Regions from separate parts of the Microbacterium sp. LWH3-1.2 genome, predicted to be linked through region 1. Evidence: predicted binding sites of a transcription regulator. Region 1 holds the regulator's gene; the other holds the start of a gene.
The links. Region 1 encodes HspR, which represses chaperone genes until heat shock. Its sites were predicted from a motif close to AAGTTGAGTCNNNNNGACTCAACTT; they were not measured.
Positions count from the first base shown of each region.

Region 1 (5,724 bases):
CGTCGGTCGTCGCGTACACCAAGGACGGCGAGGTGCTCGTCGGCGAGACCGCCAAGCGCCAGGCCGTCACCAACGTCGACCGCACCGTCTCGTCAGTCAAGCGCCACATGGGCACCGACTGGGGCTTCGACGTCGACGGCAAGCACTGGACGCCGCAGGAGATCTCCGCACGCATCCTGCAGAAGCTCAAGCGCGACGCCGAGCAGTACCTGGGCGACACGGTGACGGATGCCGTCATCACGGTGCCCGCGTACTTCAACGACGCCGAGCGCCAGGCCACCAAGGAGGCGGGCGAGATCTCTGGCCTCAACGTGCTGCGCATCATCAACGAGCCCACCGCGGCCGCTCTCGCCTACGGCCTCGACAAGGGCAAGGAGGACGAGCTCATCCTCGTCTTCGACCTCGGTGGCGGTACCTTCGACGTCTCCCTCCTCGAGGTGGGCAAGGACGACGACTTCTCGACCATCCAGGTGCGCGCGACCGCCGGTGACAACCGCCTCGGCGGCGACGACTGGGACCAGCGCCTCGTCGACTACCTGATCAAGCAGTTCAAGGACACCACCGGCGTCGACGTCTCGGGCGACAAGATCGCTCTGCAGCGCCTCAAGGAGGCCGCCGAGCAGGCGAAGAAGGAGCTCTCCTCGTCGACGAGCACCTCGGTGAACCTGCCGTACCTGTCGCTGACCGACTCGGGCCCCGTGTCGCTGTCGGAGACGATCACGCGCGCGAAGTTCGAGGACCTCACCAAGGACCTCCTCGACCGCACCAAGAAGCCCTTCGAGGACGTCATCCGCGAGGCCGGCATCAAGGTCGGCGACATCGACCATGTCGTGCTCGTCGGCGGCTCGACCCGCATGCCCGCGGTGTCCGAGCTCGTCAAGCGCGAGACCGGCGGCCAGGAGCCCAACAAGGGCGTGAACCCGGACGAGGTCGTCGCCGTCGGTGCGGCCCTCCAGGCCGGCGTCCTCAAGGGCGAGCGCAAGGACGTCCTCCTCATCGACGTGACCCCCCTGAGCCTCGGCATCGAGACCAAGGGCGGCATCATGACGAAGCTCATCGAGCGCAACACCGCCATCCCGACCAAGCGTTCGGAGACCTTCACGACCGCAGACGACAACCAGCCGTCGGTCGCGATCCAGGTCTTCCAGGGCGAGCGCGAGTTCACCCGCGACAACAAGCCGCTCGGCACCTTCGAGCTGACCGGCATCGCGCCGGCTCCGCGCGGCATCCCGCAGATCGAGGTCACCTTCGACATCGACGCGAACGGCATCGTCCACGTGTCCGCGAAGGACAAGGGCACCGGCAAGGAGCAGTCGATGACGATCACCGGCGGCTCGTCGCTGCCGAAGGACGACATCGAGCGCATGGTGCGCGAGGCCGAGGAGCACGCCGCCGACGACAAGAAGCGTCGCGAGGCCGCCGAGGTCCGCAACCAGGCCGAGACGCTCTCGTACTCCATCGAGAAGCTCATCAAGGAGAACGAGGACAAGCTCCCCGAGGACGTCAAGACCGAGGTCCAGGCCGACGTCGACGCGCTCAAGACCGCTCTCGCGGGCGATGACGACGAGGCGGTGAAGACCGCGTTCGACAAGCTCAACCAGAGCCAGGGCAAGCTCGGTGAAGCGATCTACGCGTCGAGCCAGGCTTCGCAGGCGGCTCCGGATGCTGCCGCCGGCGCAGCGGGCGACGGTCAGGCTCCGACGGACTCCGACGAGGACGTCGTCGACGCCGAGGTCGTCGACGAAGAGGACGAGAGCCCCTCGGCAGGCTCAGGGGGGTCGAAGTAACCATGGCGAACAAGGACCACAACCCCGAACCGGTCGAAGAGCCGGGCGGCGGCGAAGAGGTCCGGCCTGAGGGCGAGGGGTCGGAGGCGAACGCCTCCGGCCCCGCGCCGCAGGACGGGCAGGACGACGAGCTCACGGTCGACGACATCCTCGGTGCCGCGCAGAACGCCGACGCCGCGGCCGAGGACGCCGTGCTCGCGGACCTCGAGTCGCAGCTGCTGAACGACCTCAAGCGTCTGCAGGCCGAGTACGCCAACTACCGCCGCCGCACCGAGGAGCAGCGCGAGGTCGAGATCGAGCGGGCGCAGGGCGCGGTCGCGAAGGGCATCCTTCCGGTGCTCGACGACCTCGACCGCGCCGAGAAGCACGGCGACCTCGAAGAGGGGTCGGCGTTCGCCGCGATCGCCGACAAGCTCCGCGGCGTCGCCGAGCGCATCGGGCTCACCACGTACGGCGCAGCCGGCGAGACGTTCGACCCGCAGCAGCACGAGGCGATCTTCCAGGTGCCGACGCCGGGCGCAACCGAACAGACGATCGTCGAGGTCGTCGAGATCGGCTACCGTCTCGGCTCGGTGGAGCTGCGTCCGGCCAAGGTCGTCGTCGCCGTTCCCGCCGAATAACCCGAAGGAGGCTCCATGGCCAGTCAGGACTGGTTCGACAAGGACTTCTATTCGGTGCTCGGCGTCTCGAAGGACGTCAGCGAGGCTGACCTCAAGAAGACGTATCGCAAGCTCGCGCGGAAGTACCACCCCGACTCCAACCAGGGTGACGCGGCCGCCGAGGCGAAGTTCAAGGAGGTCAGCGAGGCGTATGCGGTGCTCTCCGACGCGGAGCAGCGCAAGGAGTACGACCAGATCCGCGCGATGGGCTCGGGCGCCCGCTTCACCGCCGGCGGCCAGGGCGGAGCCGGGGGGTTCGAGGACGTCTTCTCGATGTTCAACCAGGGCCGCGGCGCGCGCTATCAGAGCGCCGAGGACTTCGACGACATCTTCGCGATGTTCAACCAGCAGCAGGGCGGCAGCGGGTTCGGCTCCGGGCGGTTCGGGCAGCCGAGCGGCGGCTACCGCGGCTTCGGCGGCCCGACGCGCGGTGCCGACGTCACGGCGCGCACGACGATCGACTTCGTCACGGCGACCCGGGGCGAGACCATCACGCTGCAGGGCGAGGACGGCAAGCCGTTCAAGGTGAAGATCCCCGCGGGCGTCGCGGACGGACAGAAGATCCGGCTGCGCGGCCGCGGGCGTCATTCGCCCGACGGCGGCGAGAACGGCGACATCGTCGTGCAGGTCACCGTGCGTCCGCACCCCGTGTTCACGCGGGACGGACTCAACCTGCGCGTCACCGTGCCGGTGACGTTCACCGAGGCTGCGCTCGGCGCCACCATCGAGGTGCCGACGCTCGGCGGCGATCCGGTGCGGCTGCGTGTCGCCCCGGGCACGCCGTCCGGGCGCGTGCTTCGCGTCAAGGGGCGCGGTGTCGAGACGGCGAAGGGCACCGGCGACCTCCTCGCCGAGGTGCAGGTGGCCGTGCCGTCGCACCTCGACGAGGCCGCGCGTGAGGCGCTCGAGCGCTTCCAGAGCCTCGAGCCGAAGGAGAACCCGCGCGCCGACCTGATGGCCAAGGCGCAGGGCTGAGATGCTTGCCGAGAACAGGAGATCCGGCGAGAACAGGACGATCCCGCGCGAAGCGTCCTGTCCTGGCGAGATCTCCTGTTCTCGCGAGCGATGAGGAGGTGACGAGAATGACCGAGGACGACATCGACGAGGATGCCCCGATCTTCGCGATCGCCGTCGCCGCCGAGCTGTCGGGCATGCACCCGCAGACGCTCCGCCAGTACGACCGGCTCGGGCTGGTGGTGCCCGCCCGCACCCAGGGCGGTTCCCGCCGTTATTCGCTGCGGCACGTGGAGCAGCTCCGCGAGGTCGCCCGCATGTCGTCGGACGGCATCGGCCTCCCCGCGATCGTGCGCATCCTGGAGCTCGAGAACCGCGTGCAGGAGCTCCACGGCCGCGTCCGCGACCTCGAGGACCGCATGCGCGTCGAGCTCGAGAAGCGCCCGGGCGCGCGCGTGTTCGCGGCCGGCTCCACAGGGTCGGTCGTGACGCTTCGGCACGGCACGCGGGTCCGCCGCGCAACCGAGGTCGTCGTGTGGCGTCCGCGCGCACCGATCGAGCAGCAGAGCGAGCTTCCCGGGCAGACTCCGGACGCCTGAATCACGGACGACGGGAACATGGCGACCCTCGACGACGTCCGCGCCATCGCGCTCGGGTTCCCCGGCGTGATCGAACGCGCCGACGGGCACCGCGGCGGCGCGGGCTGGCGGACGCCCGCCGGCGCGTTCGTGTGGCAGCGCGGCCCGAGCGGCCGCGACCTCGATCAGCTCGCCGCGCTCGGGCGCGAATGGCCGCCCGGGGACGTCGTGGGCGTGCGCACCGACGGCGCGCAGGTCAAGGCGGCGCTGATCGAGACCTACCCCGACGCGTTCTTCACGATCCCGCACTTCGACGGGTACCCCGCGGTGCTGGTGCGCCTCGACGGCATCGGTCTCGAACACCTGCGCGAGGTCATCACGGACGCGTGGCTGCTGCGAGTCACCACGCGCGTCGCGAACGAGTGGCTCGCCGCTCACCCGCCGGCAACCGGATAGCGCTCAGCGCCCCGCGCCTCACCCCGCCGCGTCGACCCCGCGGTGCGTGCGGAACAGCTCCCAGTCGGCGCGGGAGAGGTCGGCGTACGCGTACGACCACTCCAGGATCGCCTCGCCCGCGACCTTGCCGCCGCCGACGTAGCCGGCGACGACCGATCCGGTCGGCGACTGGCCGTGCGCGCGGGCGAGCGTCGCGGCGCACGCGTCGGCGTACCAGAGGAAGGCCGAGTCGTCCAGCTCGTCCATGTCGAACCCGCCCTTCTTGTCGCGGAACTGGCGCACGTAGAAGTCGCGCTGCGCGCCGTAGGTCGTGCGGCGCACGAAGCCCAGGAAAGGGTCGGACACCGACTGGAGGATCCGCTGCATGCCGACCACGCGTCCGCCGTCGCCGTACTGGTCGATGAAGCGCGTCACGACCTCCGGCTGCTCGGCCTTGCCGTACTCGATCAGCACGCTCTTGCCCGCTTCCTTGCCCTGGAGCAGCAGCACGCCGTCGTCGCCGTCCTGCATCGAGATCACGAAGCACCGCGTCCCGACGCTGCCCACCCCGACGACACGGAGGGCGATGTCCGACATGCGGTACTTCTGAAGCAGCGCCCGGATGTCGATGTTGGCCGACTGCACGTACTGGTCGAAGACGCCGAGGACCCGCTCCTCGGACTGGGCGTCGATGTGGGTCATGGTCGGCGGCGCCTCGATGAAGACCGCTCGGCCCTCGCCGTCGACCTGCGTCATCTTCTTCGCCGCGCGCGCGCCGGTGCGCTTCTCCGCCTCCTTGACCGCGGAGTCGATGGCGGCGCGCGTGTCGTCGTCGACGGCCCGTTCGGCGGCCAGCGCGTCGAAGCGGTCGTAATAGCGCTTGAGGGGGCTGCGCTTGGCGCCCGTGCCGATCGCGCGTGCGTAGACACGCACCGCGTCCAGCGCCGCCTCACGCACCACCGAATCAGCGCGCCCCGTCGACTGGCCGGCGATGACGATGCTCGTGACCAGCCGCTTGACGTCCCACTCCCACGGCGCCCACGCGGCCTCGTCGAAGTCGTTGAGGTCGAACACGAGGGTCCGCTGGGGCGAGGCGTACAGTCCGAAGTTCGACACGTGAGCGTCGCCGCAGGACCCCGCGCTGACACCGCTCGACGGCGAGCGGGACAGGTCGGCGGCCATCAGGGCGGCCGTGCCGCGATAGAACGCGAACGCGCTCGCCGCCATGCGCTCGGTGCGCAGCGGCACGAGCTCGGGGACGCGGTCCTCATCCTGCGCGTCGAGGATCCCCATGGGATCGCGGTCGTTCGT
Region 1 is NZ_JBEGIK010000001.1:673,207-678,930, reverse strand. Features, by position in the region: gene dnaK (molecular chaperone DnaK) at 1-1,787, shown strand, start outside; gene MRBLWH3_RS03225 (nucleotide exchange factor GrpE) at 1,790-2,407, shown strand; gene MRBLWH3_RS03220 (DnaJ C-terminal domain-containing protein) at 2,423-3,421, shown strand; gene MRBLWH3_RS03215 (heat shock protein transcriptional repressor HspR) at 3,529-3,999, shown strand; gene MRBLWH3_RS03210 (MmcQ/YjbR family DNA-binding protein) at 4,018-4,434, shown strand; gene MRBLWH3_RS03205 (DUF2252 domain-containing protein) at 4,453-5,724, opposite strand, start outside.

Region 2 (5,724 bases), 2.7 Mb from region 1:
CCGCCGGGCCGCAGCACGCGAGCAGCCTCCGCGAACATCCGCGGAGCGATGGCATCGTGCACCGCCGACCCCGAGTGGAACGGCGGGTTCAGTGCGATGAAGGTCGCGCTCGCGTCCGGCTGTGCGCCGAGCATGTCGTCGCGGACGACGTGGACGCGGTCGGCGACGCCGTTCGCCTCCGCCGTCGCGTGCGCGGATGCGACCGCGGCTGCGGACTGGTCGCACGCGAGCACGCGGAGAGACGGATGCCGCAGTGCCAGCGCCGCCGCGACCACACCGGTCCCGCACGCGAAATCGATCGCCGCGCCATCGGCGAGCGGGGGCAGGTGCTCCAGCAGGAACCTCGTCCCGATGTCGATCGACGCCCCGGCGAACGCTCCTCCGTACGCGCAGACGACGATCCCGTCGTGTGTCGCGCGGCTCGGAACCGGGTCACGGCCGTCGTGGGGCTCGCGGGCGATGAGCACGCGGGACTTCTGGCGGGCGTGAGTGACATCGAGGCGGGCGAACCGTTCGCGCAGCACGTCGTTCATGGCGAGCGTCATGTGCTTCACTCGACCACCCGCGAACACGACGACATCGGGCGCCGCGTATGCGGCGATCAGCGCCGCGACGTCACGCAGCGCGTCGAGCGACCTCGGCAGCCGCAGCAGCACGACCCGTGCGCCGCGCACCAGCTCCGGCGCCAGCGGCAGCGACGCGAACGCGTCGCCGAGTCCGAAGCGCTCGGAGTTCGCCGCGAGAGCGCGTTCGCCGGTGAGCGGGTCCTGATGGACACGGATGCCGCAACCGCCGTCCGCGGCCGCGCTCAGCGTCAGCGCGCCGTAGCCGTCGCCGATCACCACCAGCCCGCCGCCCGTCGCTGTCGACCGAGCGATCGCGGATTCTTCGAGCAGCAGCCGGTCCGCAGCATCCGCCGCCACGAGGTCCGGAGCCTCCACGTCGGGCCACCGGCGCAGGCCGTCGAGCGAGAATGTCACCGTCCCACGGTAGCCGGGCGCGCGGCGTCCGCTTCCCGGGACAGCGGGTGAATGCGTGCCGTCACGGGGCAGCGGGACTAGCATTCAACGGTGCCAGACCGTGCGTTCAGTCCCGTCATCTCGCTGCTGACCGTGGCCGCCGTCTGGGACGCGCACCTCGGCGCGCAGCTGCGCGACCTCGGGCTCACCACCCGAAAGTACGGACTGCTCGCCCACATCGAGGCGACGCCCGGCATCTCGTTCAGCGAACTCGCGCGCCGCTCCCAGATCACCGTGCAGTCGGCGCACACCGCGGTGCAGACCCTCGTCGCCGACGGGCTCGTCGCGGACGCCACGAAGCACGCGGGCGCGGCCTCCGATCTGCGCGTGACCGAGCGGGGGAACGAGGTGCTGCAGGCGGCCGAGCAACGGCTGGCAGCGCTCGACGCGGGACTGGCCGCGGGGGCGCCCGCACTCGCCAGCGCGTTGGAGGGTCTGCACGAGCAGCCGTTCGGACTGGCCCCCGAGTAGGCCGGGAGCGCGGGGGCCCGCGAACCTTCAGAAAGCCTGAAGCACTTTCAGTTACGCTGAAGGTGTGTTCCGCAATCCCCACACCCTGTTCCGCGCGCTCGCTGTCTTCGAGGCGATCTCGTGGACCCTCCTCATCGCCGGCCTCATCCTCCGCGCCACCACCGACTGGGCGCTCGGCGTCACGATCGGCGGCGGCATCCACGGCTTCATCTTCCTGTCGTACGGCGCGACCGTGATCCTCGTCGCCCTCAACAACCGCTGGCGTGTCGGCCCGACGGTGCTCGCGCTCGTGAGCGCCGTCATCCCGTACGCCACGATCCCCGCGGAGTTGTGGCTCCAGCGCAGCGGTCGGCTCGCCGGCGCGTGGCGGCTCGAAGTCACCGACGACCCGCGCGACGACACGTGGTACGACCGGCTCATGCGCTGGTTCCTGCGGCGGCCCTGGGTCCTCGGCGCGCTGATCGCCCTCGCCGTCGTGCTCCTGTTCGTCGTGCTGCTCATCCTCGGTCCGCCCGGCGGGCGGGGTTGACGGCCCGCGTCCTCGTCCGCCCCGCCTCCCGAGGGTGGGGTGGACGAGGACGCATCGCGGTCGTGGAGACGGATGCCGCGGCTCGGCGCCACGCCGGCCGCTGCTGCAGGGTCGGGTGTTGCCGCCGGCGTCGTCGACGACGGAGGCTGCGGGGCTCAGCGCCAGGCGGGGAGCTGCTGCAGCGTCCAGGTGTTGCCGTCGGGGTCGTCGAACTGCACGAACCGGCCCCAGTCCTGGTCGTCGACCCCGCGCCCCTCGACGCCGTTGGCGCGCAAGTGTGCCAGTGCCTCGTCGGCGTCGGGCACCACGACCTGGATGGTGTTCTGCTGTCCGGGTGAGAGAGTGTTGCCGAGCCCGGTGCCGAAGGCGATGGAGCAGGCCGACCCGGGCGGAGTCATCTGCACGAAGCGGAGCCCCTCGACAGGGGTCTGGTCGTGGTCGGCATGGAAGCCGATCCGCTCGTAGAACTCCTTCGCGCGGTCGACGTCGGACACCGGCACGTGGATCAGCTCGATCTTCCAGTCCATGGTTCTCCCTCTTCGATCTCGATCCCCCATGCTCACGCTACGCCCGGGGTGGGACACCCTCCGGGACGGATCCGGCACAGCGGGGAATACCTCTGCCGCGGAGCGGTTGAACTTGACAATGCCCGTATCAAGTTCAAAACTTGATGCTCGTTCACTCAAGTTTCAGGAGACGGAATGCCCGAAGACTTCACTCCTCAGGCCGGCGACGACGCGAGCTCGTTCGACGAGTTCCTGGCACGCTACCTCGCGGGCGAGCGCGCGCGTGCCGAGCGCTCGATCGACCTGAGCCGCTACCTCGGCTCACGCACCCAGGAGCTGCTCCGGCGTGCCGGCAGGTACGCGCTCGAGCGCGGCCAGCAGGAGCTCGACGCGCTGCATGTGCTGCGCATCCTCGTCGCCGAGGCCCCGGCGCGTGAGGCCGTCCAGCGCATCGGCGCGGACGCCGACGCCATCGCGCGCGCCACCGAGGAGCGCCTTCCCTCCGCGACGGCGGGCGCCGACGTCGACGGGGCCGTGGTGACCTCGTCGGTGCAGCGGGCGCTGTTCCACGCGTTCCAGGTCGCCCGCTCGTCCGGATCGACGTACGTCGACCCCGAACACCTCTTCTTCGCCCTCGTGCTCGCGCAGGACACCCCCGCCGGTCAGGTGCTGGCGCGCGCCGGCGTGACCGCCGAGGCGCTCATGCAGGGTGCCCGCGAGACCGTCACACCGGGTGAGACCACGCCGTCCGATGTGCGGCCCGAGGGTGCGGCATCCGACACCCCCATGCTCGACACGTACGGCACCGACCTGACGGCGCGCGCCGTGGCCGGCGAGCTCGACCCCGTGATCGGACGGGCCGACGAGATCGAGCAGACGATCGAGATCCTCAGCCGCCGCACCAAGAACAACCCGGTGCTCGTCGGCGAGGCCGGTGTCGGCAAGACCGCGATCGTCGAGGGCCTCGCCCAGGCGATCGTCGACGGCGCCGTGCCCGAGCAGCTGCTCGGCAAGCGGGTCATCGCGCTCGACCTGCCTGCGATGCTCGCGGGAACCCGCTACCGCGGCGACTTCGAGGAGCGCCTCACCAAGACCATGGACGAGATCGCCGCGCACAAGGGCGAGCTGATCGTCTTCATCGACGAGGTGCACACCGTGGTCGGCGCCGGGGGCGCCGGTGACGGCGGCATGGACGCGGGGAACATCCTCAAGCCGCGCCTCGCGCGCGGCGAGCTGCACCTCGTGGGCGCCACGACGCTCAAGGAGTACCGCGTCATCGAGAAGGACCCCGCGCTCGAGCGCCGGTTCCAGCCGGTCCGCGTGGGTGAGCCCTCCGTCGAGGACGCCGTGCTGATCCTCCGCGGCCTCAAGCCCGCGTACGAGGAGCACCACGGCATCGTCTACACCGACGAGGCGCTGCGCGCGGCCGTCGAGCTCAGCGACCGGTACCTCAGCGAGCGGGTGCTGCCCGACAAGGCCATCGACCTCATCGATCAGGCCGGTGCCCGGCTGCGGCTGCGCCTCGGGTCGAAGGTCGACGTGAGCGGGCTGATCGAGCGGCTCGCGACGCTCGAGGCCGACAAGAACGCCGCGGTGTCGGCGGAGCACTACGAGGAGGCGTCGCAGATCCGCGACCAGATCGCCGATGTGCAGGACCGCCTCGAGCGGGCCACCGCCGCAGGCGCCGCGGTGCGCACCGAGGCGGTCGTCGACGAGCCCGAGATCGCCGCCGTGATCAGCCGCGCCACCGGCATCCCGGTGAACCGCGTGACCGAGACCGAGCGCGAGCGCCTGGCGTCCCTCGAGGACGAGCTGCACGATCGCGTGATCGGGCAGGAGGACGCCGTGACCGCGGTCGCCAAGGCCGTACGGCGCAACCGCACCGGCATGGGCGATGCGCGTCGCCCGGTGGGGTCGTTCCTCTTCCTCGGTCCGACCGGCGTCGGCAAGACCGAGCTCGCGAAGGCGCTGGCGGGGTCGCTCTTCGACGACGACACAGCCGTGATCCGCTTCGACATGAGCGAGTTCGGCGAGCGGCACACCGTGTCGCGCCTCGTCGGAGCCCCTCCCGGATACGTCGGCTACGACGAGGCCGGACAGCTCACCGAGCGCGTGCGGCGCAACCCGTACTCGATCGTGCTGTTCGACGAGATCGAGAAGGCGCACCCCGACGTGTTCAACCTGCTGCTTCAGGTGCTCGACGACGGCCGCCTGACCGACGGCCAGGGTCGCACGGTCGACTTCCGCAACACGGTGGTGGTGATGACCTCGAACCTCGGCTCGGAGTTCCTCGCATCGCGTGGTGGAGCGATCGGGTTCCTCGCCAACGGCGGAGGGGCCACCGGATTCGGCTCGGAGAAGGATCTGCGCGACCGGGTGTTCGGCAAGCTGCGCGAGGCGATGCGTCCGGAGTTCCTCAACCGCATCGACGAGATCGTGCTGTTCCGCAGGCTCGAGAAGCCGCAGCTTCAGAGCATCGTGCGCCTGTTGCTCGGTGCCTCCGACGCGCGGCTCGCGAAGCGCGAGGTGTCGCTGGTCGTGACCGACGCGGCGGTGGCGTGGCTCGCCGACAACGGGTACGAGCCCGAGTACGGCGCCCGGCCGCTGCGCCGCCTCATCCAGCGCGAGGTCGACGACCGTATCGCCGACCTGTTCGTCACGGGTGCGCTCGCCGACGGCGGGACCGTGACGGTGGATGCCGCGGCCGACGCGCTGTCGGTGGTGGCGGGTTCACGCGTCGCCGTGGCCGCCTGACCGACCCTCGACCTCTGACCTCGACCTCTGACCTCGACTCTCTGACCTCGACTCTCTGCTCACCTGTCACGATCTGCTGGTCCCACCGGCACTTCGTGACAGGTGAGCGGGGAGGGCGCCGCGTCAGGGGGCAGCATCCGTTTCAGGGTCCGCGCGTTGTGGACGGCGTGGGCCTCGCCGTCGTTGTTGAAGTACGCGTACACCTCGTGGCCGGCACGCTCCCATTCGCGGATGCGCTCGGCCCACCAGGCGAGATCGTCGTCGGAGTACGAGCCGCCGTACAGGTGCTCGGGGTCGGGACCGTGCAGGCGCACGTAGACGAGGCGGGCGGTCGCACGCAGGATGCACGGCAGGTGGGCGCCGCTCATGACGCAGTACGCGGCGCCGTGGCGCTCGAGGATCGAGAAGACGGCCTCGTCGGTCCAGGACGGATGCCGCAACTCGA
Region 2 is NZ_JBEGIK010000001.1:3,354,405-3,360,128, reverse strand. Features, by position in the region: gene MRBLWH3_RS15680 (class I SAM-dependent methyltransferase) at 1-980, opposite strand, end outside; gene MRBLWH3_RS15675 (MarR family winged helix-turn-helix transcriptional regulator) at 1,071-1,490, shown strand; gene MRBLWH3_RS15670 (DUF3817 domain-containing protein) at 1,555-2,019, shown strand; gene MRBLWH3_RS15665 (GNAT family N-acetyltransferase) at 2,175-2,546, opposite strand; gene MRBLWH3_RS15660 (ATP-dependent Clp protease ATP-binding subunit) at 2,721-5,279, shown strand; gene MRBLWH3_RS15655 (DUF72 domain-containing protein) at 5,339-5,724, opposite strand, start outside.
Region 2: the regulator HspR is predicted to act here: its motif matches at 2,684-2,708, upstream of MRBLWH3_RS15660 (ATP-dependent Clp protease ATP-binding subunit).